2 regions of the Chelatococcus sp. CO-6 genome follow, and region 2 is predicted to be linked to the other one. Evidence: predicted binding sites of a transcription regulator. Region 2 holds the regulator's gene; the other holds the start of a gene.
What was found. Region 2 encodes LexA, which represses DNA repair genes until DNA is damaged. Its sites were predicted from a motif close to TGTTCNNNNTGTGTTCNG; they were not measured.

Region 1 (3,307 bases), 390 kb from region 2:
CGGCCCTCGTGCTCGATGATCTCGCGCGTCGTCGGGCTGCCGATCTCCTCGTCCGGCGTGAACAGGAAGGTGATCGGCAGCAGCGCCGATCCCGCGGCCGCCACGCGCTTGAAGGCCTCGAGGGCGAGATAGGCGCCGCCCTTCATGTCGTAGATGCCGGGCCCGTAGAGCTTGTCCTCGTCGCGCCGCAGCGGCAGCGGCCCGTCGATCGTGCCCATGGGATGCACGGTGTCGACATGCGACATGACGAGGATGCCCTTGGCATCCGTGCGCGGGCCGGCGCGCATGACGAGCGTGTCGCCGAGCCCGTGCTTGCCGGGCAGCCGCTCGACCGCGATCGGCAGCCCCTGCGCCTCCGCGGCGACGAGGTCGATCATGCGGTTGACGGCCGCCGCGTCGCGGGTCGGACTTTCCTCCAGCACCCAGCGCGACAGGCCCGCTACCATCGCATCCGTATCGTACTCGCTCGTCATCGCGGCCCGGTCCTTCGTCCCTTACGCAGTTCGGGCGACGTCGGCGGATGCCTCCGTCGCCCGAACATCGGCGAAATTCTTGCTATCAGAACGGGATATCGTCGTCGAGATCGCCGGAATAGCCGCCTGTGCTGCCCGAGGCGGCGGGCTTGCGCTCCATCGGCGAGGCACGGCCGAAATCCGAGCCGCGCGAGCCGCCGAAGCCGCCGCCCTCGTCACCCATCTCGCCGCCGCCGCCGCGGCTGTCGAGAATGGTCAGCTCGCCGCGGAACGGGCGCAGCACGACCTCGGTGAAATAGCGCTCGCCGCCCGAGGCATCGGTCGCCTTGCGGGTCTCGAGCTGGCCCTCGATATAGACCTTCGAGCCCTTCTTGAGATACTGCTCGGCCACGCGCAGCAGGTTCTCGTTGAAGATGACGACCGAGTGCCATTCGGTCTTCTCGCGCCGCTCGCCGCTCGCCTTGTCGCGCCAGGTCTCCGAGGTCGCGATGCGCAGGTTGCAGACGCGGCCGCCGTTCTGGAACGTGCGCACTTCCGGGTCGCGTCCCAGATTGCCGATGAGGATCACCTTGTTGACGCTGCCCGCCATACCTCCACCTCCGCTCGTTTCGACACCGACCTTAAACCAGAGCCGCCCCGGCGCCTGATAGCGCCGGGCGGACGGGATGGCGGCTTGTCCACAGTTGCATGTCCTATCGTTCTTGCTATGTTCTTATCGCTCCGACTCGCGATGCGCAAGCTGCCGTTTGTAGCGGCGTGCCGAACGACGCGGGGAGGATGCCGGCCGCGCCTGCCGGCGGCGATCTGCTCCAGTGGGCAATCGCCGCGAGGCGCATTATATCGGGTTCGCTTGCGAGCCCGATATGCCGTTTCGGGAGGGGTGCGGCCGTGCATTCCCCCTCAGGGCGGCGTTCAGGGGTTTCTCGAGAACCCGCATGTGGTGCGGTGACTGCTTTTCTTCCGCGGCGTCGAGGCTTCGGCGCGGCTCAGCCGGTTTGTGATCCATGGCTCCCATCGACGATCTCTTCGACCATGCCGCCGAGGCGGCCGCCACCCGCACCATCACCATCCGTGGTGCGCGCGAGCACAATCTCAAGAACGTCGACCTCACCATCCCGCGCGACAAGCTCGTCGTCTTCACGGGCCTGTCCGGCTCCGGCAAGTCGTCGCTCGCCTTCGATACCATCTATGCCGAGGGCCAGCGCCGCTATGTCGAGTCGCTCTCGGCCTACGCCCGTCAGTTCCTGGAGATGATGCAGAAGCCGGACGTCGACCAGATCGACGGGCTCTCTCCCGCCATCTCCATCGAGCAGAAGACCACCTCGAAGAACCCGCGCTCCACCGTCGGCACGGTCACGGAGATCTACGACTACATGCGCCTCCTGTGGGCGCGCGCCGGCGTGCCCTATTCGCCGGCCACCGGTCTGCCGATCGAGAGCCAGACGGTCAGCCAGATGGTCGACCGCGTGCTCGCCCTGCCGGAGAAGAGCCGCCTCTATCTCCTCGCCCCCGTGGTGCGCGGGCGCAAGGGCGAGTACCGCAAGGAGCTCGCCGATTTCATGAAGCGCGGCTTCCAGCGCGTGAAGATCGACGGCCAGTTCTACGAGATCGCCGAGGCACCGGCGCTCGACAAGAAGCTCAAGCACGACATCGACGTGGTGGTCGACCGCCTCGTGGTGCGGCCCGACATCGCCGCGCGCCTCTCGGAATCGCTGGAGACGGCGCTCGAGCTCGCCGACGGCATCGCCGTGATGGAATTCGCCGACGAGAAGGACGACAAGGGCGAGGCGCGGCGCCTCGTCTTCTCCTCGCGCTTCGCCTGCCCGGTCTCGGGCTTCACCATCCCCGAGATCGAGCCCCGGCTCTTCTCCTTCAACAATCCCTTCGGCGCCTGCCCGGTCTGCGGCGGCCTCGGCCACGAGATGCAGATCGACCCCGACCTCGTGGTGCCGGACGGGCGGCTGACCCTGCGCGGCGGCGCCATCGCGCCCTGGGCGAAGTCCACCTCGCCCTATTACGGCCAGACCCTCGAAGCGCTGGGAAGGCACTTCGACTTCCCGGTCTCGAAGCCGTGGGACGAGCTGCCCGAGAAGGCGCGCGACATCATCCTCTACGGCACCGGCACGGAGGCCGTGCGCTTCGCCTATGACGACGGGCTGCGCTCCTACGAGGTGAAGAAGCCCTTCGAGGGTGTCGTCAACAACCTGCAGCGCCGCTGGAAGGAGACGGAGAGCGACTGGGCCCGCGAGGAGATCGGCCGTTTCATGTCGGAGACGCCCTGCGGCGCCTGCGGCGGGCACCGCCTCAAGCCCGAGGCGCTGGCGGTGAAGATCGACGGCCGGCACATCGGCGAGGTGGCGCAGATGTCGGTCGCCGAGGCGCGCGGATGGTTCGAGGCCCTGCCCGACCGGCTGAGCGACAAGCAGAACGAGATCGCCGGGCGCATCCTCAAGGAGATCCGCGAGCGCCTCACCTTCCTGCTCGACGTGGGGCTCGACTATCTCACCCTCTCGCGCGGCTCGGGCTCGCTGTCGGGCGGCGAGAGCCAGCGCATCCGCCTCGCCTCGCAGATCGGCTCCGGCCTCACGGGCGTGCTCTACGTGCTGGACGAGCCCTCCATCGGCCTGCACCAGCGCGACAACGAGCGCCTGCTCGGCACGCTGCGCCGCCTGCGCGACCTCGGCAATTCCGTCATCGTCGTCGAGCACGACGAGGACGCGATCCTGACGGCGGATCATGTCGTCGACGTCGGCCCCGGCGCCGGCATCCATGGCGGCGAGATCGTCGCCCAGGGCAAGCCCGAGGACATCATCACCGATCCGAATTCGCTGACC
Region 2 (3,307 bases):
GCCGCTGAGCGTCGTCGGCAACGGCATCGCGCTACCCTTCGTCTCCTTCATCGTCATGCCGGCGGCGGTGCTCGGGGTGCTGCTCAACCCCTTCGGCCTCGACGCGCCCATCTGGTGGCTGATGGGGCAGGGCACGGCCATCGTGCTCGCCGTCTCCCATGCCATGCAGGACTGGCGCCTGTCCGTGGTGGCGATACCGGCCTTTCCGGGCAGCGCGCTCATCCTCTTCTCGCTGGCGCTGCTCGTCCTGACCATCTGCATCTCGCCGCTGCGCTGGCTCGCCGCCGTGCCCGCAGCCGCCGCCCTCGCCATCGCCGCCGGAGCTGCGCGGCCCGACATCTTCGTCGACCGCAACGGTGCGAGCGCGGCCGTCCGGGGGACGGAGGGTCGCCTCGCCGTGCTCGGCCGCGCCTCGTCCTTCGTCGTCGCGCAATGGCTGCGCGCAGACGGCGATGCGAGGCAGCCGGGCGACGAAAGCCTCAAAAGCGGAGTCTTCTGCGACCGCGACGGCTGCACCATGCAGGCGGTCGACGGCCGCATGGTCGCCCTGGTGCGCCGCCCCTCGGCCTTCGTCGAGGACTGCCGGCGGGCCGATATCCTCGTCACGGCGCTCACCGTCCCGCCCGGCTGTGCAGCGCCCGTGGTGATCGACCGCACGAAGCTGCGCGAAAACGGCGCAATGGCCGTCATCCTCGGGAAAGGCGGCAGCGATCGACTCATCGGCCAGTTGCCCCCCGACGAGCGCCGCGCCTGGATGCAGGCACTTCCCTCACGGCCGTTGCGCCAGTCGGCCAGTGCCGCGACCGGTCGACCACCCCCACCGTCAGCCGATGAGACGGGCGGCGAAGATCAGGAGCCCGACGTCAGTAGCGACGCAGCAGATTGACGAGCTTGCCCTGGATGCGCACCCGGTCGGGGCCGAGCACGCGCGTCTCGTAGGCCGGGTTGGCCGCCTCGAGCGCGATGGAGGAGCCGCGGCGCCTCAGGCGCTTCAGCGTCGCTTCCTCGTCATCGATCAGGGCGACGACGATATCGCCCGTATTCGCCGTATCCTGCTTGCGGATGACGACCGTATCGCCGTCGAGAATGCCGGCCTCGATCATCGAGTCGCCGCGCACCTCGAGCGCGAAGTGCTCGCCGCTGCCCAGCATGTCCGGTGGCAGCGAAACGGTGTGGCTGCGGCTCTGGATGGCGGAAATGGGCGTGCCGGCCGCGATCCGGCCCATGACGGGGATCGCCACCGTCTGGACCGCGGGTTCGACCGCCTGGGGCGCCGGCGCGCGCACCTTGCCGAGCCCGCCCTCGACGACGCTCGGGTTGAAGCGGCCGCGCGGGGCAGCGGCGACGCCGTCCGGCAGGCGCAGCACCTCGAGCGCCCGGGCGCGGTTCGGAAGCCGGCGAATGAAGCCGCGCTCCTCCAGCGCCACGATGAGGCGATGGATGCCGGATTTCGACTTGAGGTCGAGCGCTTCCTTCATCTCGTCGAAGGACGGCGGCACGCCGGTCTCACGCAGGCGTTCGTGGATGAAACGCAGGAGTTCGTGCTGTTTGCGCGTCAGCATGGCCGGCGATCTCGCTCCCCCTCGTCGAATCGCATTGTCGATGCGAGTCGAAAACAAATCATGAACGAGATTAGACGTTCTCGGTGTGTTCCGCAAGTTCAACCGACGCGGGAAAGTCAGAGCCGGATGATGCGGCAGGGCTCGCCCGCCCGGGCGGCGGGGGCATGGGGCGCACGCAGGACGAGCGCCTCGGCCTCCGCCATCAGGCGCAGCATGGAGCTGTCCTGGCGCGGGAAGGGGCTGGCGACGAGGGTGCCGTCGTCGGCCGTCGCGAGGCGGGCGCGCAGATAGTCCTGCCGCTCGTCATTGGCCGGCAAATCGGTGCCGAGCCGGGCCGGCAGGGTCGCGATTTCGGCCGCATCCGGATCGCCGCTCAGCGCCCGCACGAGCGGCGCGAGGAAGATGAGCGAGCACACGATGCTGGAGACGGGATTGCCCGGCAGGCCGAGCACGGCCATGGCGCCGAGGCGCCCGTGCATCAGGGGCTTGCCCGGGCGCATGGCGATGCGCCAGAAGCCGAGCTGCCACCCCTGCGCCGAAAGGGCGCGCTGCACGAGATCGTGATCGCCCACCGAGGCGCCGCCGAGCGTCACGAGGACGTCGGCCCCGGCCTCCTTGGCCGCATCGATCGCGGCAGAGAGCACGGCAAGATCGTCCCCCGCGATGCCGAGGTCGATGGCCTCTGCGCCGGCCCGTTCGGCGATGGCCGCGACGGCATAGGTGTTGGAGGCGACGATCTGGTCGGGGCCGGTCGGCTCGCCGGGGCGGACGAGTTCGTCTCCCGTTGCGAGAATGGCGACGCGCGGCCGCCGCACCACCGGCAGCGTGGCGTGCCCCATGGCCGCGGCGAGCGCGACCGCCGAGGGGCCGAGCCGCCGGCCGGCCTGCAGCAGGACCTTGCCTTCGTGGAAATCAAGCCCGGCCTCGCGCACGAAGCGCCCCGCCGCCACCGTGGACAGCGCTTCGACCCAATCCCCCTCGGCGCGGGCATTCTCCTGGATCAGGATGGCGTCGGCGCCCGCCGGCACGGGCGCGCCCGTGAAGATGCGCACGCATTGGCCGGACCCGACCGCGCCCTCAAAGGCATGGCCGGCGGCACTGGTGCCGATCAGCGAGAGGCGCGCGGGAACGGCCGCGACATCGGCGGCACGCACGGCATAGCCGTCCATCGCCGAGGCGGTGAAGGGCGGCTGGGTGCGCAGGGCGGCAACGTCCGCGGCGAGCGTGCGGCCCGCGGCCCGGTGCAGCGTCACCGTCTCCTGCTCGCGGACAGGACTCGCGCCGGCGAGGATGCCGGCGAGCGCATCGGCGACCGGCGTCAGGGCCAAGCTGGCCTCCTCATGCTGGCCTCCTCATGCCGTCTTCTCCGCATCCGGCCGGTCGCCGGCGCGGAAATCGCCGGACTTGCCGCCGCTCTTGGCGAGGAGGCGGATGCCCTCGATGCGCATGGCCCGGTCGGCGGCCTTCACCATGTCGTAGATGGTGAGGCAGGCGACGGAGACGGCGGTCAGCGCCTCCATCTCGACGCCGGTCTGGCCCGTGACGCGCGCCTCGCCCGTCACGCGTACGCCCGGAAGCGCCTCGTCGATGGTGCAGTCGACCTTCACCTTGGTCAGGTTCAGCGGATGGCAGAGGGGGATGAGCTCGTGCGTCCGCTTCGCCGCCATGATGCCGGCGATGCGGGCCGTGGCGAGCACGTCGCCCTTCTTGGCTTCGCCCGAGCGGATGAGGGCGAGCGTCTCCGG

Region 1: the regulator LexA is predicted to act here: its motif matches at 1,170-1,187, upstream of ssb (single-stranded DNA-binding protein).

What each region holds. Positions count from the first base shown of each region.
Region 1 covers NZ_CP012398.1:4,192,610-4,195,916, forward strand. Annotated here, with positions in the region: gene AL346_RS19565 (M20 family metallopeptidase) at 1-473, opposite strand, end outside; gene ssb (single-stranded DNA-binding protein) at 559-1,062, opposite strand; gene uvrA (excinuclease ABC subunit UvrA) at 1,478-3,307, shown strand, end outside.
Region 2 covers NZ_CP012398.1:3,798,018-3,801,324, forward strand. Annotated here, with positions in the region: gene AL346_RS17790 (ComEC/Rec2 family competence protein) at 1-886, shown strand, start outside; gene lexA (transcriptional repressor LexA) at 864-1,562, opposite strand; gene glp (gephyrin-like molybdotransferase Glp) at 1,679-2,890, opposite strand; gene moaC (cyclic pyranopterin monophosphate synthase MoaC) at 2,915-3,307, opposite strand, start outside.